DNA from 4 places in the Parageobacillus sp. G301 genome. Region 3 is predicted to be linked to each of the others. Evidence: riboswitches for the same ligand, from Rfam matches in the RefSeq annotation. Region 3 holds a riboswitch; each other region holds the start of a gene.
The links. Region 3 has a riboswitch for S-adenosylmethionine ahead of QSJ37_RS11500 (O-acetylhomoserine aminocarboxypropyltransferase/cysteine synthase family protein). Riboswitches for the same ligand answer to the same signal wherever they lie in the genome.
Positions count from the first base shown of each region.

Region 1: another riboswitch for S-adenosylmethionine. It lies ahead of mtnK (S-methyl-5-thioribose kinase); the one in region 3 lies ahead of QSJ37_RS11500 (O-acetylhomoserine aminocarboxypropyltransferase/cysteine synthase family protein).
Region 2: another riboswitch for S-adenosylmethionine. It lies ahead of QSJ37_RS07080 (methionine biosynthesis PLP-dependent protein); the one in region 3 lies ahead of QSJ37_RS11500 (O-acetylhomoserine aminocarboxypropyltransferase/cysteine synthase family protein).
Region 4: another riboswitch for S-adenosylmethionine. It lies ahead of QSJ37_RS04110 (Na+/H+ antiporter NhaC family protein); the one in region 3 lies ahead of QSJ37_RS11500 (O-acetylhomoserine aminocarboxypropyltransferase/cysteine synthase family protein).

Region 1 is NZ_BSDB01000001.1:1,350,535-1,355,090, reverse strand. Features, by position in the region: gene QSJ37_RS06875 (sugar ABC transporter substrate-binding protein) at 1-447, opposite strand, end outside; gene mtnA (S-methyl-5-thioribose-1-phosphate isomerase) at 434-1,504, opposite strand; gene mtnK (S-methyl-5-thioribose kinase) at 1,527-2,729, opposite strand; SAM riboswitch class I at 2,810-2,973, opposite strand; gene QSJ37_RS06860 (carbon-nitrogen family hydrolase) at 3,068-3,883, opposite strand; gene QSJ37_RS06855 (pyridoxal phosphate-dependent aminotransferase) at 3,984-4,556, shown strand, end outside.
Region 2 is NZ_BSDB01000001.1:1,394,453-1,399,008, forward strand. Features, by position in the region: gene metC (cystathionine beta-lyase) at 1-120, opposite strand, end outside; gene QSJ37_RS07080 (methionine biosynthesis PLP-dependent protein) at 125-1,228, opposite strand; SAM riboswitch class I at 1,305-1,417, opposite strand; gene QSJ37_RS07085 (alpha/beta hydrolase) at 1,648-2,376, shown strand; gene QSJ37_RS07090 (YjcG family protein) at 2,441-2,962, shown strand; gene QSJ37_RS07095 (GNAT family N-acetyltransferase) at 2,964-3,395, shown strand; gene spoVIF (sporulation-specific transcription regulator SpoVIF) at 3,831-4,088, opposite strand; gene QSJ37_RS07105 (YjcZ family sporulation protein) at 4,208-4,357, opposite strand; gene QSJ37_RS07110 (hypothetical protein) at 4,434-4,556, opposite strand, start outside.
Region 3 is NZ_BSDB01000002.1:561,685-566,240, reverse strand. Features, by position in the region: gene QSJ37_RS11500 (O-acetylhomoserine aminocarboxypropyltransferase/cysteine synthase family protein) at 80-1,390, opposite strand; SAM riboswitch class I at 1,460-1,563, opposite strand; gene QSJ37_RS11495 (SCP2 sterol-binding domain-containing protein) at 1,656-2,003, opposite strand; gene QSJ37_RS11490 (thioredoxin family protein) at 2,220-2,537, opposite strand; gene QSJ37_RS11485 (toprim domain-containing protein) at 2,546-2,896, opposite strand; gene gcvH (glycine cleavage system protein GcvH) at 3,282-3,665, opposite strand; gene QSJ37_RS11470 (arsenate reductase family protein) at 3,754-4,116, opposite strand; gene QSJ37_RS11465 (acyl-CoA dehydrogenase family protein) at 4,173-4,556, opposite strand, start outside.
Region 4 is NZ_BSDB01000001.1:797,770-802,325, forward strand. Features, by position in the region: gene QSJ37_RS04110 (Na+/H+ antiporter NhaC family protein) at 1-1,135, opposite strand, end outside; SAM riboswitch class I at 1,245-1,350, opposite strand; gene QSJ37_RS04115 (TetR/AcrR family transcriptional regulator) at 1,539-2,216, opposite strand; gene QSJ37_RS04120 (ABC transporter permease subunit) at 2,216-3,013, opposite strand; gene QSJ37_RS04125 (ABC transporter ATP-binding protein) at 3,028-3,903, opposite strand; gene QSJ37_RS04130 (hypothetical protein) at 4,057-4,275, opposite strand; gene trpB (tryptophan synthase subunit beta) at 4,509-4,556, opposite strand, start outside.

The sequences.
Region 1 (4,556 bases), on a different contig from region 3:
AACAGGAATGCCTTTTTCGACTGCCTTTTTCACCGGACCTTCCAACGCATCAGCGCGCCCGTGATCTAATAGAATCGCATCGACGTTTTGCGTAATGGCTGTTTCGACATAGGAAGCCATTTTCGTTAAGTCGTTATCCGCATTGTAAATTTGCACTTCGCCGCCAAATTTTTGCACTTGTTCTTTTACGCCAGCGATATACTGAGAAGAAAACGTGCCGATCGACATTTGCATAATGGCGGCAATTTTTATTGGTTTTTTTAATTCTTCAGGGATATCTGCTTGTTCGGTTGTTGCAGCTGTTGTTTCGCTTGCTTCTTCGGCCGTGCTGTTTTCTTGTTTAGCCGGTTTCGAACTGACGGCGTCTTGTTCATTCATGCAGCCGCTAAGGATGACGATAATGGAAAAAAGGAATGCGACTAAATAGTTAAGTCTAAATTGCTTCATGGCGATCCTCCTTTGCAAACAGTGCTGGCAGTTCAGTTTCATAATTGCCGCGGATGATCCCTTTTTCGGTAATAATGGCCGTGATAAGGTCGTGTGGTGTTACATCGAACGCTGGATTATAAACGTTTACGCCTTCTGGAGCGATTCGCGTTCCGGCGATATGCGTCACTTCCTCTGGATTGCGTTCTTCAATCGGAATTTCTTCCCCTGTTTTGGTTGCTAAATCAATGGTCGATAATGGCGCGGCGACATAAAATGGAATGCCAAACGCTTTAGCGAGCAGCGCCAGTCCAAAGGTGCCGATTTTGTTGGCAGTGTCACCGTTGGCGGCAATTCGGTCGGCGCCGACAATGACAGCGGTAATGTTTTTCGCCTTGATCGTCTGCGCTGCCATATTGTCGGTAATAAGAGTGACTTCTACCCCCGCTTGCATCAATTCCCACGTCGTCAATCTTGCCCCTTGCAAGACCGGACGAGTTTCCGACGCGTAAACATGAAGATTCATCCCTTTTTCTTTCGCTAAATAAAACGGAGCAAGCGCAGTGCCATAGCGGGCGGTTGCGATCGAACCAGCATTGCAAATGGTTAAAACGCGGTCGCCGTTTTGAAATAAGGAAAGCGCATGTTCTCCGATACGGCGGCATACATCTTCATCTTCAATTTGAATGCGAATCGCTTCATGGATGAGCGTCGTTTTTGCTTCGTTAACAGAGGAAACGTGGGCGATGCTGGAAACAAGCCGATCTAATGCCCAAAACAAGTTCACTGCGGTTGGCCGAGAGCTTGCTAAGTAGTCACGGTCCTTTCGCACGTGCTCTTTAAATTTTTCCAGTGATTCTGTTTCATATTGCTGTGCAGAAAGAGCGAGGCCGTAAGCAGCCGTAATGCCGATCGCCGGTGCGCCGCGTACTTTTAACGCGGCGATTGCGTCCCATACATCTTCAATATTTTTTAATTCCAAATATTCCGTCACTAATGGTAGCTTTTGTTGATTCAAAATTGTAATATGAGTGTCGTTCCATTCCACAGAGCGCGGGATTGCGAATGGTTCTGCCATTATGGTTCTTCCTTTCATTGTGTTAATTCGTTGCTGCAAGCACTGTTTGTGCGAAAAGGGAACGGATTTCTTTAGTGCTAGATAATGTTTCACGTTGCAAAATGAGGCTTCTGCCAAGACGAAGGGCATAACGTTTTGCTTGTAAGCGTTCCTCTTTATCCTCAATGCCATCAAGGTCAGCGACATGTGCTAGCCCAATCGTGCGGCGGATGACTTCACATCCGGCAAAGCCGATCGCGTTAGCAAACGTGTGATGCAGCACGTCTTCTAATAATCCTTCTGTTTTTGCATATGGTTCTACATTGTGAGTGCGCCAAAGATCGGAAAAGACTGTCGAGAATACATCCCAAGTTTTGTCGATATGAGCAAATAATGGCTCTTGTTGTTGTTCTGGGCGGGACAACGCATTTAACAGCAAGTTTGCGAAAAATTGGCCTATGTCAAAACCGAACGGGCCATAAAACGCAAACTCTGGATCAATGATTTTCGTTTCTTCATCGCTGGCGAAAATGCTTCCGGTATGCAAATCACCGTGGATGAGCGCATCTCCTTCGGTTAAAAACTTGCGCTTTAGTTTGGCCGCTTCTAAGTGGAGTTTATCATCGTTCCAAAGCGCTTCTACATCATCGCGAAGCTCGTCTTCAAAGTTGTTCGTTTCATGATTAAAGAACGGATCTGTAAATACAAGGTCTTCGGTAATTTTGCATAATTCCGGATTAACAAAACTTTGCGCTAATTGTTTTTTTTCTTGTTGATTCATGCCAAAGTCGGAAGTGTAAAACGATGTCTTTGCGATAAATTCGCCAATATGTTGCGATAAAAGTGGATATGTTTTTCCTTCAATCAACCCTTTGCGGGCGATTTGCAAGTGAGATAAATCTTCCATAACGGTAATTGCCAAAGATTCATCGGAATAGTATACTTTTGGCACGTATTGCGGAACATAGCTTGCGAATGTGCGCAGCGCATTGCTTTCAATAACAGCGCGTTTTAATGTGAGCGGCCAGCTTTCACCGACTACTTTTGCGTACGGGAGCGCTTGTTTTACGATAATTCCTTTCTTTGTTTGCTGATCGACAACACGGAAAACAAGATTTAAGTTGCCGTCGCCAATTTCGCGGCAGGCAAGCGGTGTTCCTTCCGGAAAAAGACCGAGACGGACCGTCAAAGAGATTGCGCCTTGTTCCGTTAATGGTTCATAAACCGTTGGATGAGAAATTGGCATAATGTAAAACTCCTCCTTCATGTAAATTAAAAAGCCTCTTTCTGCATAGAAAGAGGCTTGAAGATTCCATATCTTCGCACCTCTTATCTTTCAGAAAGAACGAGTCTTTCTGTTGGACTTAGCACCGTGCCCTGCGGAAGTAGCGAACTTCCGGCGCCAAAAAGTGCGCCCTATCTCACGATAGTATTACGGTCGGTTGCTGGGCTTCATTGGGCCAATTCCCTCAGCCAACTCTTGATAAGAGTGTGTCAGCATATTCAATTTTTTAATTTTCGTTATGTTGGCAATTTTGAAGTTTTATGCTTGATACGAATCATACATGGTCACGAAATGATTTGTCAACTCTTTTTTAAAAAATTTTTTTCTGCAGCGATGTAGTCGTTAGCTCTGCGGTCCGCAAAAATCGGGATTTGTTTTCGCACTTCTCTTACTTTTTGAAGATCGATTTGTGCCATTAACGTACAAGGTTCTTCATTTGCTTCTGCAATGATTTCTCCCCATGGGTCAACCACCAGCGAATGACCGGCAAAGACATTGTTTGGATCGCTTCCAGCGCGATTGCACGCGATGACGTAGCATTGATTTTCAATCGCGCGCGCCGCAAGCAGTGTACGCCAATGCGAAAGACGAGGAAGCGGCCACTCGGCGACGACAAATAACACTTCCGCCCCTTGGACCACATGGACGCGAATCCATTCTGGGAAGCGGATGTCATAACAAATGACGCCTGCACATCGAGTGTTTTCTAATGTGAACAATCCCATTTCTTCCCCTGGATGTAAGTAAAGATGTTCATCCATCAGCTGGAACAAATGGAGTTTGCTATATTCGCCGACGATGATGCCGTTTCGGTCGGCGATGTACATCGTATTGGTGACGCCGCGATCTGTTTTTCTGGCAATTGATCCAGCGACAATATTGACATGATGCGACTTGGCAAGTTTTTGAATGAACGCTTTTGTACGCATACCGCCCTCATCGGCAATCTCATCGAGTCTGGTTAAGTCATAGCCAGTCGTCCATAGTTCAGGAAGGACGATAATATCTGGGTGATTTTTTGAAATTTTTTCTATCTCTCTTTCAACGCGCCGTTCGTTTTCATTAGGATTGCCAAAAGCGATATCTAGCTGAAGACATGCGATTTTTATCGTCATGAACATTCACCTCGAAAAAATTTTACTTTACATTTTGATTTTTACGATATATGATTTTTCACTAGAATTTCAAGAAAATTTTTGAGAAGGTGTTAACGCGATGAAACAATTTCCACTATCTGAGTTATTGCAGAGCCTTCCAAAACAGTTTTTTGCTTCGCTTGTCGATAAAGTCGCAAAAAAAATGGCGGAGGGGCATGACATCATCAATTTAGGGCAAGGAAATCCCGACCAGCCGACTCCACCGCATATCGTGGAGGCGATGCAAAAAGCGGTGGCGAACCCAAAATATCACAAATACTCGCCATTTAAAGGGTATTCCTTTTTGAAACGCGCCGTTGCTGCGTTTTATGAGCGCGAATACGGCGTTGCCGTTGATCCGGAAAAAGAAGTGGCGGTTTTGTTTGGCGGGAAAGCGGGTCTTGTGGAGATCCCGCAATGTTTAGCCAATCCAGGCGATATTGTGCTCGTGCCTGACCCGGGATATCCGGATTATTGGTCGGGGATTGCGCTGGCGCGCGCGGAAATGGTGATGATGCCATTGCGTGCGGAAAATCAGTTTTTGCCTGATTATGATGAAATTCCTGCAAATATTGCGGAAAAAGCAAAAATGATGTTTTTAAACTATCCGAATAATCCAACCGGGGCGATCGCTTCTAAGGAGTTTTTTGAA
Region 2 (4,556 bases), on a different contig from region 3:
AAAATCAAATTGATGGAACGTGGAAGCGTGCTGAATCGGCACACTGACCGCTCCCGTTTGAGGATCCATTTTCCATTTATTATGGAGCAGTTTCGTTTGAAAAGATACGTGTTGTTCCATCTCCCTACACCTCTTTCATACTTTTTAACGCTTGCGATAAGTCAGAAATTAAATCTTCGACATGCTCGATGCCGACAGAGAAACGAAGCAGCCGGTTACAGACACCGTTGGCGATGCGGATTTCTTCTGGAATATCGGCATGTGTTTGCGTTGCTGGATATGTAATAAAGCTTTCGACTCCACCTAAACTTTCGGCGAATGTAATTAATCGTAAACTTTGCAAAAAGCGGTTGACCCATTTTTCTTCGCGCAAGCGGAACGACAACATGCCGCCTCTTCCCGGGTATAATACATCAGTAATATCTTCATGCGCCGCTAAAAATTCACTGATTCGTTTCGCGTTTTCTTCGTGCTGTCGCATCCGAAGCGCCAGCGTCTTCATGCCGCGAATAAGCAGCCACGAATCAAACGGTGAAAGCACAGCGCCAATTGCGTTCTGATATTCCGCGAGCCGCTTGCAAAGTTCCTCCCCCTTCGCAACGACGAGACCTGCCAACACATCGTTATGGCCTCCTAAATATTTTGTTGCACTATGGATGACGATATCGGCTCCTTGCTCGATCGGACGCTGAAAAACTGGTGTGTAAAACGTGTTGTCGACAATGAGAAGCAGTCCATGTTTTTTCGCAAATTTTGCCACTTCAGCAATGTCCGTTTCCTGCATTAACGGGTTCGTCGGTGTTTCTAAAAAAATCGCTTTTGTTTTTTCGGTGATGTAGTTCTCTACTAATCGTATGTCGCGAAAATCTACATAATGAAAAGACAAGCCGTATTTTCGCCAGCCGCGTTCAAATAAACGATATGTACCTCCATATAAATCGGAGGAAACGAGAAATTCATCCCCGCTTTCAAATAACGCAAGAACCGTCTGAATGGCCGCCATGCCCGAGCTGAACGCGTAGCCTTGGTCTCCTCCTTCTAGCTTTGCGATCGCTTCCTCGACGATTTTCCGCGTCGGATTGCCGGTACGAATGTAGTCAAATCCGGTAGACTTCCCGATTCCTTCATGACGGTACGCGGTCGAAAAATAGACGGGCGGATTGACCGTTCCTGTGACCGTGTCACTGCGGTTTCCGATTTGCGCCAATAACGTTTCCATTTTCTCCATCTGTATCTCTCCCTCTTCTATAAAATAAAAAAAGTCTTCTAAGAAGAAGACTTTTCCATACGTCGATCAGTGCTTCTTCTTATCTGCCGAATTGAAAAAATTCAATTCGCTGGATTTAGCACCTGGCCAAAAATTGGCTGGTTGCTGAAGCTTCATAGGGCCAGTTCCCTCCACTTCTCTTGATAAGAATGCATCCTTCACTATTCATTTTTTCTGATTACTAAAAATGTACCTCATTTATTGTGAGTTTGCAAGGAATTTTTAAAATTTTTCAAATTGATATGTTGTTTTTATACGTTGGAAAAACTCCCGGCGCTTTTTTATGTAAATATTCATCATAATCCGCTGTGTTTGTTAACATGTTTTTACAAAAATATGTTACAATAACAGGTGAATCTGTTTTTATTGGAGGATCCATCATGGCATTACAAAAAGGGACAATGCGTGATTACACTATTTATAGTGATGAGCTGGATGAGGAAATAACGCTGCTTGCCTATTTGCCAAGTTCGTTTTCCCCGCTTCATAAGTATTCTCTTCTTATCGCTCAGGATGGGAAAGATTATTTTATGTACGGGAAAATAAAAAGCGTTATTGAACAACTGATGGAAAACGGCGAGATTGACCGCACCATTGTCATCGGAATTCCATATCGCGATGTTAAGGACCGCTATGAGAAATATCATCCAAACGGAAAGAAAAACAGCCGTTATTTGCGTTTTTTAGCACATGAGCTCGTTCCGTTTTTAGATCAAACGTTTCCTACGTACCAAATCGGAAAAGGACGCGCGCTCATCGGCGATTCCCTTGGCGGCACTGTATCACTAATGGCAGGATTATTGTATCCGCATACATTTGGAAAAATTGCGATGCAGTCGCCATATATCGATGAAGGAATCATCGAGGAAATTTTACAATTTTCGGAACCGCCATTATTGCAAATTTACCATTCGGTGGGCACAAACGAAACAGCAGTGAAAACGACGGACGGAAACGTGCGCGATTTTATCACTCCAAATCGGAAGGCGCGTGAAGCGTTTATTCAAAAAGGATTTTTGTACGAATACAACGAATTTGATGGCGGTCATGCATGGACATATTGGCAGCCTGACGTTCCGCGTGCAATCGCGCATATCCTTTCTTTGTAAACACTACTATGTTTTTCGGAATTTTGTTATAATTAAGTACTACTTATCATAAGGAGGGGTTTTTATGAAATATGGTATTGCTTTATTTCCTTCGAAACGAATACAAGATTTTGCCAATTCCTATAGAAAGCGCTACGACAGCCATTACGCCCTCATTCCGCCGCATTTAACCTTAAAAGAGCCTTTTGAAGCTGACGACCAGCAAATTAAAGAAATTGTGAAGGAACTGCGCAAAATCGCCGCTGAAACAGATGTCATTCCGTTAAAAGTGACAAAGTTTAGCTCATTTTATCCGGCAAGCAATGTTATTTATTTAAAAGTGGAGCCGAACGAAACGCTCGAGCGTCTCCATGAACGGCTTCACAGCGGAATCCTTGCTGATAAGTCAGAATACGTATTTGTCCCTCATATTACCATCGGCCGTGATTTGCCAAACGCTGAATATGCTGATGTATACGGACAATTACGGATGCAAAACGTTCATTTTGAAGAAACGGTTGACCGCTTCCACCTTCTATATCAACTGGAAAACGGCTCATGGACAGTATATGAAACATTTCTTGTTGGAGGAAAGGAACAAGAGTAATATGAACGTAGCAATCGGAACAAAAAATGATACATCTTTATACAAAGATGCCTTGCTTGTTCGACGAATCGTATTTATCGAAGAGCAGCATGTTCCGGAAGAAGAAGAAATTGATGAATTTGAGCAAGAAGCGATGCATTTTGTTTTGTACGATGGGGAAAAACCGATTGGTGCCGGCAGATTTCGCACGATCGATAACGGTCTAGGCAAGATCGAACGAATTTGCGTTTTGCCGCAATATCGCGGCAGTGGGGCAGGAAAGCTGATTATGGAAGCGATTGAGCAGTTTGCAAAAAAACAAGGTGTCCCAAAAGTAAAACTGAACGCGCAAACACATGCGGAGCCATTTTATCAAAAACTTGGATATCAAACTGTTTCCGATGTGTTTATGGATGCTGGAATCCCTCATGTAACGATGGTAAAATCGCTTTAAGACCGTATCAAACGATGGTACGGTCCCTGCTCCTGCAATCCATAAAGAATAGTTGCGTACACTGTTGTTACATAAGCGGTTATGCTGTACGTATAGCAGCCAAGAGAAAATACAATTTCATTTCCCTTTCATACATAAGCCGTTCGTGACTTAGTCAATCATTTTCACGCCATATCATATTTTGCTGCACTAGTTTCTTTATATCTTCTGTATATTGTCCATGCCCTACAACAGCACGCTTCATTCGGAATGAAAGCAATCATTGTAACGTCTATTCCTTTGCGCATTTTTATTTCCTTTGTTTACTATTTTTTATAATTATAGATTTTCAAGGCTGTCTTTTTGTAATTGATTCGCCTTAGTTGCCAATATTCATTTTTTCTTAGGGAATATAAAGAACAAAAGGGAGCTTCGATTCCGAAGACTCCCTTTTGCTTACTTTTTGTTATTCAACATGTTAGCAATCGTGCTAAAATCAAGTTGTTTTCCGTTTTGAATGATCGTTTTGACGATTTGGTCTTCTAGCTCTTTTGGCACTTTCCGATTGGCGATTTGCGCGACGCGTTTGATGACGTGACGCACTGTTTTTTCGTCTTTAAAATTGGCATTTTGCAAAGAATTGGCTAATTCGAATACGTCTTTCATATTTACGCCTGTTTTCTTTTCGATATTTTTAAAAAACTGATTATCCATTTACCAAATCCTCCTTTTCCTCTTATATCGTATGAATTGAAAACCAATAAGTGCATACATCAGAAAGAAAAAGTACGAGCTGCCCGTCGAATAGAACAGCCCGCACCCATTACATGACATTAGTATACAAACGCAGCACCGACAATAATTAACAAAATGAACAACACAACAATCAACACAAAGCTACTGCCATGGCCGAAACCGCCATAGCCAAAGCCTCCATAGCCGAAGCCTCCGTATCCGCCGAAACCGCAGCATCCAAAGCCCATAATAGTGCACCTCCTTACGCTTTGTTACTTCATCGTATTCATCACGCTTGCAACTGGTATAGGCATATATGGAAATCTATTCCCCAAATATCCGAAACAGCTTCGAAAACTGGTTTTCCTTTTTCGAAAACCACTTGTTCATATAATCCAAGTTTCCTTGGACTCCTTTTAAAAATTGGTTATTTAACTTCTCGATTTC
Region 3 (4,556 bases):
TTATCACTATATGTCGAATAGTGTCAATGGAAATTTTATAGTCAATTATGGAAAATGGCATGATTATCATTTCTTGTGATTATGAGACGGAAACATCAGATGTAATTCCGGTAGCGGCCGCAATTGCCTGTTCTAAATCTTCAATTAAGTCATCGACATTTTCGATGCCGACAGATAAGCGAACTAAATCTTCTGTCACTCCAGATGATTTTAGTTCTTCTTCGTTTAGCTGTTGATGTGTGGTGCTTGCCGGGTGGATAATTAAACTTTTCGCGTCGCCAACGTTGGCAACATGCGACCATAATTTTACACTGTTGATCAATTTCGCTCCTGCTTCTCTGCCGCCTTTTACGCCAAATACAACGATGGAACCAGCTCCTTTTGGCAAATATTTTTTCGCCAGTTCTTTTGCTGGATGACTGTCATGTTCTGGATAAAGCACCCACTCTATCGCTGGATGACGATCTAAATACTCGACGATTTTTCTTGTATTCGCAATATGTTCTTTCATACGTACATGCAATGTTTCAAGACCAAGCTGAATTTGAAAGGCATTAAATGGGCTAATCGCTGGACCTAAATCGCGGAGCAACTGCACGCGAGCTTTGACAATGTATGCAGCAGGCCCAAACGCCTCAGCATACACAATGTTGTGATAGCTTGGATCAGGAGTAATAAATCCTGGAAACTTCGGCGAATTCCAGTCAAAATTACCACCATCAACAATGATGCCGCCTAAGGTCGTCCCATTCCCAACAAGCCATTTTGTGGCGGAATGGATCACGATATTCGCCCCATGTTCAATTGGTCTGCACAAATAAGGAGTGGCAAATGTGTTGTCGATAATGAGCGGAATTCCCGCTTCACGAGCGATTTGCGCCACCGCTTCAATATCTAATATGTGCAAACTAGGGTTGCCAATCGTTTCGGCGAAAATTGCTTTCGTTTTTGGTGTAATCGCTGCTCGGAAATTTTCCGGATTAGACGGATCGACAAAGTGGGTTTTAATTCCGTATTTCGGCAATGTATTGACGAACAAATTATATGTACCGCCATATAACGTAGATGCCGATACAATTTCATCCCCAGCTCCGGCGATATTCAAAATGGCCAGTGTAATGGCGGCCATTCCGCTGGCGAGAGCAAGACTGCCCACTCCGCCTTCCAGCTGTGCCACCCTTTCTTCCAATACGGTAACCGTAGGATTGTGAATGCGTGTATAAATATATCCTTCTTCTTTTAGACCAAAAAGGTTCGCAGCATGATCCGTATTGGCAAATAAATAGGCGTTCGATTGATAAATAGGAACCGCACGCGCACCAGTGGCAGGATCAGGCTTTAATCCGCCATGAATGGCTACTGTTTCGAAACGGTATTGTTTTTCACTCATTGAAACTCTCTCCCCTTTACCTTTTATAATAAAACCCCCTTCTTCTAAGAAGAGAGGGGGGATGCACTCTTCTTATCTCTCAGAGCAATTCGCTCTGCTGGAATTAGCACCGTGTTGAAACAACCGGTTGCCGGGCTTCATTGGGCCAGTCCCTCCACCTCTCTTGATAAGAATGATATATACCGTTTTTTCTGAATAATACTATTATTATTCTTAATTGTCAATTCATTTTTTTATAAAAATTAAAAATAAAGAAATATGGTATTTAGCAAACATAGCGATACGGTTTTGACAAATGAAACAGAGACTCCAGAAGCAACATATGACGGAAACTTCCAGAAATGTGCACTTCTCGAAGCCGAATTTGTTGTTGTAATTTTAACCTTCCATTTATCAATGATTCCAGCGCCTCTTTCGATCCTCGAATGGTCACTAGCCGACGTTCATCTATCTTTTCCTTTTGACCGATTTTATATTTAGAAATCGCAACAACCGCTGTTTCTGTTTCACATTCAAACTGAACGTATAACTCTTCTTCTGGTAAAATCGGTGATAAATGATTTAATTTTTGAATTCGTTCTGTAAGCTGTCCTACTAATTCACGCATATCCATTTTATACCCGCCTCCCCCATTATCCTGTCACTTCATTCATTTCCATAAAAAAAAGGAGAATCCTTTATAAAAATCTCGACAAATCGTCTGGAAAATAGGCAATATTCTCATCATTTCCCAAGAAATATGTCAAACGAAGTCAAATAACCGTTTATTTTAGTTCTTGCGCTGTCAACTTTAAGGGGAGGAGAGAATGAACAACATCTGTTCATTTTTCTAATTCTGAGGCAACATTTCCTTTATTGTTTCGTATAAATACGGTACAGAATGAAACGCGTATAATTTTTTAACAATATTGCCGCGATCAAATAAAAGAAGGCATGGAACACTTTCAATTTTCCATGCAACCGCACGCTCTGGCATATAATTAATATCGGTCTTGTAAAATGGAATATGCGGAAATAGTTCTTCGACAACCTGGAGCATCCGCTCCGCAAGCTGGCAAGTGCCGCACATCGGTGTATATACATAAAGACAAGCCATATCTTTTTTATTAATAATGTCATCTATTTCTGGTAACTCTAATTTTTTCATTGCTGCTTTCACCTTTTTAATAAATAATCGTAATGGACATCAAAGTTTGCGCGTAATAATACTTGGGCAATATGCCAATTCGGCGCTGCAGCTACTTCACGGTACATTCGGTCAATATATATATGTTCCGCTTCAGGAAATTCACGGCGAAACTGTTTTCGTAATTTTTCCCCCGCTTCATCGGCATCCACTAATATATACACTTCTTTATAATAGAGCTCCTCAATCAGTTCTTCCAGTCTGGCATCACTAATCGTCCCGTTTGTACAAATAATTTCAACTGGTTCATTAATAATGTTTTCAATTTTTTGTTTGTCGGAACGCCCTTCCACAATAATCACTTTTTCGATTTCTATCATTATTATCACCTGATTAGTTGAAAATGTCATTCATTTATTATATGGAAAAACAGTACGATGGTTTCCACATGGATAAGGAAAGGAAACGAGGCTATAGTCGTTTTTGCAAAATAAAGAAGAAAAGCAACGGCATAGCACCGTTGCTTTTGACCCCAACCAGCCTCACCGTCGCAATCGACATACTGTTGATCTGGTCCAACGGTGATGGTTATTTGCTTATCAATTCGTCTATTTTGTTGCTAACTTGCGACAGAGAAACATGTCCCTCATATTAAATCATGTTCTAATACTTTGTTTCCGCTGCCATACGGGCACCCTTTGCAAACCTCTTTATGTATAGGGTGCCCATCGTTCGCGTGATCAACCGTGGTGATTGGGTCTATTATTATCCTTCTTTTACCATTTCTTCATATTGCTCTGCTGTTAATAAATTGTCGATCTCGCTCATATCGTAAGGCTCGACAACGATCATCCATGCTTTTTCATACGGTGATTCATTCACATATTCTGGATTATCATTTAATTCTTCATTCACTTCTACTACTTTACCGCTAATTGGCGCATAAAGTTCAGAAACAGTTTTCACTGATTCGACGCTGCCGAATGGCTCGTTTGCTGTAATTTCTGCACCTACTTCTGGCAATTCAACAAAAACGATGTCACCTAGCTCCGATTGTGCAAAATCAGTAATACCGATGCGCACTTTATCTCCTTCGACACGCACCCACTCATGTTCTTCTGAATAGCGTAATTCCTTCGGTGTATTCATAATCGCACCCCTCCATTAATTTATATTCTTTTTAATATTGTATTCTTTTTAATAATAACCGATTTTGCCAAAAAACTCACTGAATTCGTTACATTTGTTTAAAGAATTTTTCGTATTGCTCTCCGTTAAATCCGACGATGACATGATTTCCATCCGTTAAGATCGGGCGCTTGATCAACATGCCATCGGAAGCAAGAAGCTCAAGAAGTTCCTCTTCCGAAGCAGTATTCACTTTATCTTTTAACCCTAACTCGCGATATTTCATACCACTTGTGTTAAAAAATTTTTTCAGTGGAAGCCCGCTCTTGCGATAAAGTTCTGTCAATTCCTCTTTTGTCGGCGGTTTTTCGACAATATGTACTTCCTGCACCGTGATGCCATGCTCATCGAGCCATTTTTTCGCTTTTCGGCATGTGCCGCACTTTGGATACCAATAAAAGGTTAACGACATATTGCACCATCCTTTGCAAACGAAAGTACCAGGATAAAACCTGGTACTTTCCATTATTACACAATATAACGTTCTGCTTCAATGAGCGCCGCTGCCGCTTCACGTTTTTTCGCGATGATATTGATTGGAGTATAGCGCGTCAATTTACGCAAAGCGGCCAACATCATACGCAACATATCGCCTTGCTCTACTGCGATAATGGTTTCTTTCGCGTGCGCCTCGATTTCGTTAAACGCTTCCTGGCAGAAAATTTGCGTATAAAGAAGTTTTTGTTTGTTTTTCTCTACTCCGGAGTTTTTAATTGCTTTTTCTGTGCGAAGCAGAGCAGATTCCATCGCGTAAATATTCGCAACAATGTCGGCAATGTTTACTAAAATTTCCTGTTCATTTTCCAATTTTGGACCGAATTTTTGTGCTGCTAATCCCGTCACCATTAATGC
Region 4 (4,556 bases), on a different contig from region 3:
GCCCCTGGAAACAGCATGAGAAAATATCCAATATGCTGGCAGATTTACGCGGATCAATGTCATATTGATCAGCAATGTTTTTTGCAAGTGGACCAGCAATTAAAATGGAGATCGTATTGTTTGCTGTTGAAAGATTTGTTAAGCTCACTAATCCCGCGATGCCGAATTGTGCCCCTTTTTTTGACTTTACATTTCTTGTTACTAATTGAAGTAAATAATCGATTCCACCGTTATGTTTAATGACTTCCACCATACCGGAAATTAAGATCGCAAGCAATGACAATTCCTGCATTCCGGCGACCCCGTCACCGATGGCTTGAATGAGGCCCATTGCACTGTAGCTTCCATCAAGAAGACCGATGATTCCTGCTAATAAAATACCGCCTGCTAACACGACTAGTACATTAACGCCCATTAATGCTGTTATTAATACACCAAGGTAAGGTAAAATTTTCATCCAATTAAAAGATTGATTCGTAATTTCCGCTTGCTCTCCAGCAGTAATGGCCCAGAAAAGAACGATGGTGATGATTGCCGCTGGTAAAACAATGAAAAAGTTCACCTTAAACTTTTCTTTCATTCTTGTATTTTGTGTACGAACTGCCGCAATCGTTGTATCAGAGATAAAAGATAGGTTATCTCCAAACATAGCACCGCCAATGACAGCTGCCATAGATAATGCCAAAGAAATATCGGTTTGTTCACTAATTCCGACTCCAATCGGCGCTAACGCTACAATCGTTCCCATGGACGTTCCCATCGAAATGGAGATAAAACATCCAATGACAAATAAACCGGCTATTAATAAATTTTGCGGAACAACGGAAAGAGCCAAATTAACCGTTGATTCAACAGCCCCCATTTTTTTAGTTACTTCCGAAAATGCTCCTGCTAATAAGAAAATGATGACCATTAACATGACATCGGCATTTCCAGCCCCTTTTGTGAACACTTCCACTTTCTTCGTTAAAGACTCTTTCCGATTCATCATCAACGAAATACTTGCCGCAATCAAAATTGCTACAATGACTGGAAATTTATAAAAATCGCCTGTAACCACGCCTGCACCAATGAACAACACTAAAAAGATCACAAACGGAAATAACGCAAATAGATTGCCTTTTCTTAACTCCACTCTTTCCACCTCATTTTATGTTTTTTTGAAGGAGCTTTCCACTTAGAGAAAAGGCCTCTTCTTATCTGAACATAAGAAGAGGCCTTATACGTATCTATATAAGAAACCCTTCTTATCTTTCAAGCACAATGCTTGCTGGATTTGGCACAGCACTCGAAAACGAGTCCGCTGCCGAGACTTCTTCGGGCCAGTCCCTCCGCCTCTCTAGATAAGAAGATGAGCGGTTGTATTTCGTTATATAAAACAAATAAAAGATTACAACATATTCATCTATTGTGCAATACACTTTGATAATGTCTTATTTTTAAATAATTTTAAATAAATCTTAAAATTATACTTGTGTAACATTAATAATATGCAAAAATCCCGTAGCAAAACGCCACGGGAAAAGAAATCAAAAACTCTATTCTGGTTTATAGATTCCATATTTAATAATCTTAAGATATTCATTCAGTTCCCTTATCAAAGACTCCACACCACTCATGACATCCATTTGCTTATTTTTGTATATAGCCATATACTTATTAGACAGCTGTTCGGCAATCAACATGGTCATGCGGATCACGGTATCCACGGAAATATCCTCTCTAAGTTTTTCCGTTTGGATCAGATCTTTAATATAGACATGCTTCAGCAAAAAATCTTCCTGATAAGCTTCGTAATGTTTCTTAATAATTTCTTCCATTTCCTTCTTTACTGCCACTGGAGGATTAGTAAAGGCATCCGTAATAAACTGAGTTTCTTGGAGATACTGAACCGTTAGTTTTTGTTTCAACAGGACGATTTCTTTGATCCTTTCAAAGAAATCATCAGATTGGATTTTTTCCATTTCTTCCATTGCTAGTTCCGTCAGAAAGTCCTTCACATAATTCACTAAATAAAGGTATAAGTTTTTCTTGCTCTTAAAATAATGAAAAAGTATTCCCTTGGAAATTCCCGCCCGTCTCGTAATAACATCTGTAGAGGTCTTTTCATAACCATTCTTCACAAATTCCTCGATGGCCACTTTGATGATCAAGTCTTTTTTCTCTTTAGGCTGCTTTTCAAATGCTGAATACAATTTTAACACCTCTAATTTCATTAGACTGCAATATCTTTCTTTTTATATACCATATATGAAGCGAAGATACTAATCAAAATAACCGCAGCCATAATAAAGATATACAAAGGCTCAATCTCGTTATCATTAATAATGGAGGCGGCGTCCACATATTTAAACGGGCTTATATATTTTAGGAACTCTAAGTCTTCCGATATCCCTGCCATCACATTCATAAAGTAGGCAGCTAGGACAATCCCCAGTGAGATCGAAAGGATGTTTCTTGTTTTTTTCATCATCGACGACAACATAAACGCAATTGCACCGAACGTCAAATGAAGCAATATCGTTGCGGCGATTAATAAACTAAATGTGTCTGTCGGAACATCCGGGTCTTTTGCAAATTGAAATCCAATGATGCTTGCTACGGCTGAAACTACGTTAAAAATCAAAATATTTACCAAAACGGCCAGAAGTTTTTCTGTTACGATTCGGCTTCTTGTGACAGGCTTTGACAACAAAAATTCAATCGTTTTTTCATTTTCTTCTTTGGCCAGAATATTGGATGCAAAGATTGCCGAGTATATGCTTCCTAACAGGGTGGTCATCATATAAATTTCTACCCCGTAAAAACCCATCAAATCTCCCATGTTTAACTCATTCATTCCGAACGCTTTTTTAATCGATTCCGGATAGGCCTCAAGGAGTTTGGTCATTTCTTTTTGCTGCTCGGCAAACTGAGGATAAATACTTAACGTCAATAAAATAAGCCCGCTGAGCACGATGCTCCAAATGATCAATGATTTTAAATTTCGCTTAAACTCTCTCTTAAAAATCATTTTCGATCCTTCCCTCACTTTTCATAGTAATGCATAAATACTTCTTCAAGAGTCGGTTCTCCGATTAATAGATCCTTAACCGGCAGAGTATTTAATTTATGCAGAAGCGCCTTCATATCCCCGCTGTAAAGCAGTGTCATTTCATTGCCGTTTACCTCTTTCTTAACTACTCCTTCCAGATTGAAGTCGATTGGTCCCGATTGGTCAAAAGTAATCGTGATATTTTTCAAATTGTTCTTTGTGAGATTTTCAATCGTTTCTACTTTAATAAGCTCCCCTTCCTTAATAATAGCGACCCGATCACACATTTTTTGCACTTCAGAAAGAATATGGGAGGAGAAAATGATCGTTGCCCCCTTCTCTCTTTCCTCCGCAAGAAGTTCAAAAAAGGTGTTTTGCATTAGCGGGTCGAGTCCACCTGTCGGTTCATCTAAAATTAGAAGTTTTGGCTCATGCAAAAGCGCCTGGACAATCCCAACCTTTTTTCGGTTTCCAAATGAAAGATCCTCAATTTTTCTATTAAGATCCAAGTCAAGTCTTTCTGCCAGTTCTTTCATTCTCTTTGAATCAAATTTTTTGTAAAAGCCAGCGGAGTATTTTAATAAATCGATCACCTTCATATCATCATAATAATGGACTTCAGACGGCAGATAACCGACGTTTTGTCTTATTTCTTTTGAGTGTTTGATGATATCCTTTCCGAAAATAGTCGCACTTCCGCTAGTCGGATATATGAAATTTAAAAGTGTTCGAATGGTTGTGCTCTTGCCTGCTCCGTTCGGGCCGATAAAACCAAAAATTTCCCCTTCTTCAATGGAAAATGTAAGGTTTTTTATTCCCCTGTTTTTTTTATACGTCTTGGTCAAATTCTTGACGTCTACAATTTTCATACTTCCCACTCCTTCGGGCGGCTTTGTGTTAATTGACTTACCAGTCAATCCAATTATAAAAAATATTGACTCACAAGTCAATTGATTTCAAAAAAGGGTTGCATGGTGCTTGCGAAGTGTTGCAAGGGTCCACCAATACCATTTGATGAACGTTCAATCGCCTCCTCCCCCTCCACTATCTCCACCGCCATCGCCGCTGAAATCGCAGTAATCGTTGTGATCATTGCTGGATGAAGTATCATGATAAAACGGCGGAAGCACTTCGCTGCCTCTTCTTTTATTTTCTCTATGTGTTTTCGTTGTATTTGACAGAAAGCCGAAGAAAAAAAGAGCAGCGAATACTCCTAGAACAAAAAGCAGAAAAAATTTCATTCTTCTCACCTCGTTTTCTTCAAACGCTCGTCTCTAAAAAACGATGGCCAGACACGTTAACAGAAATCACAGATTCATAAGTTTAACGATTTTGTTGAATCTCTAGGTTAGATTGGCAGTAGTACGGAAGCGGCTTCTTCTTAATTATTTTCTCAGCATATATCATAAAAAAAACGATTCTGTCGTTTGACAAAATCGTTGAAACGCCGCGCTTTTGGCGGCGTTTGTATTTCTTACTTTAACATATGAAACACTTGCTCAACGTCTTTATCGCCACGCCC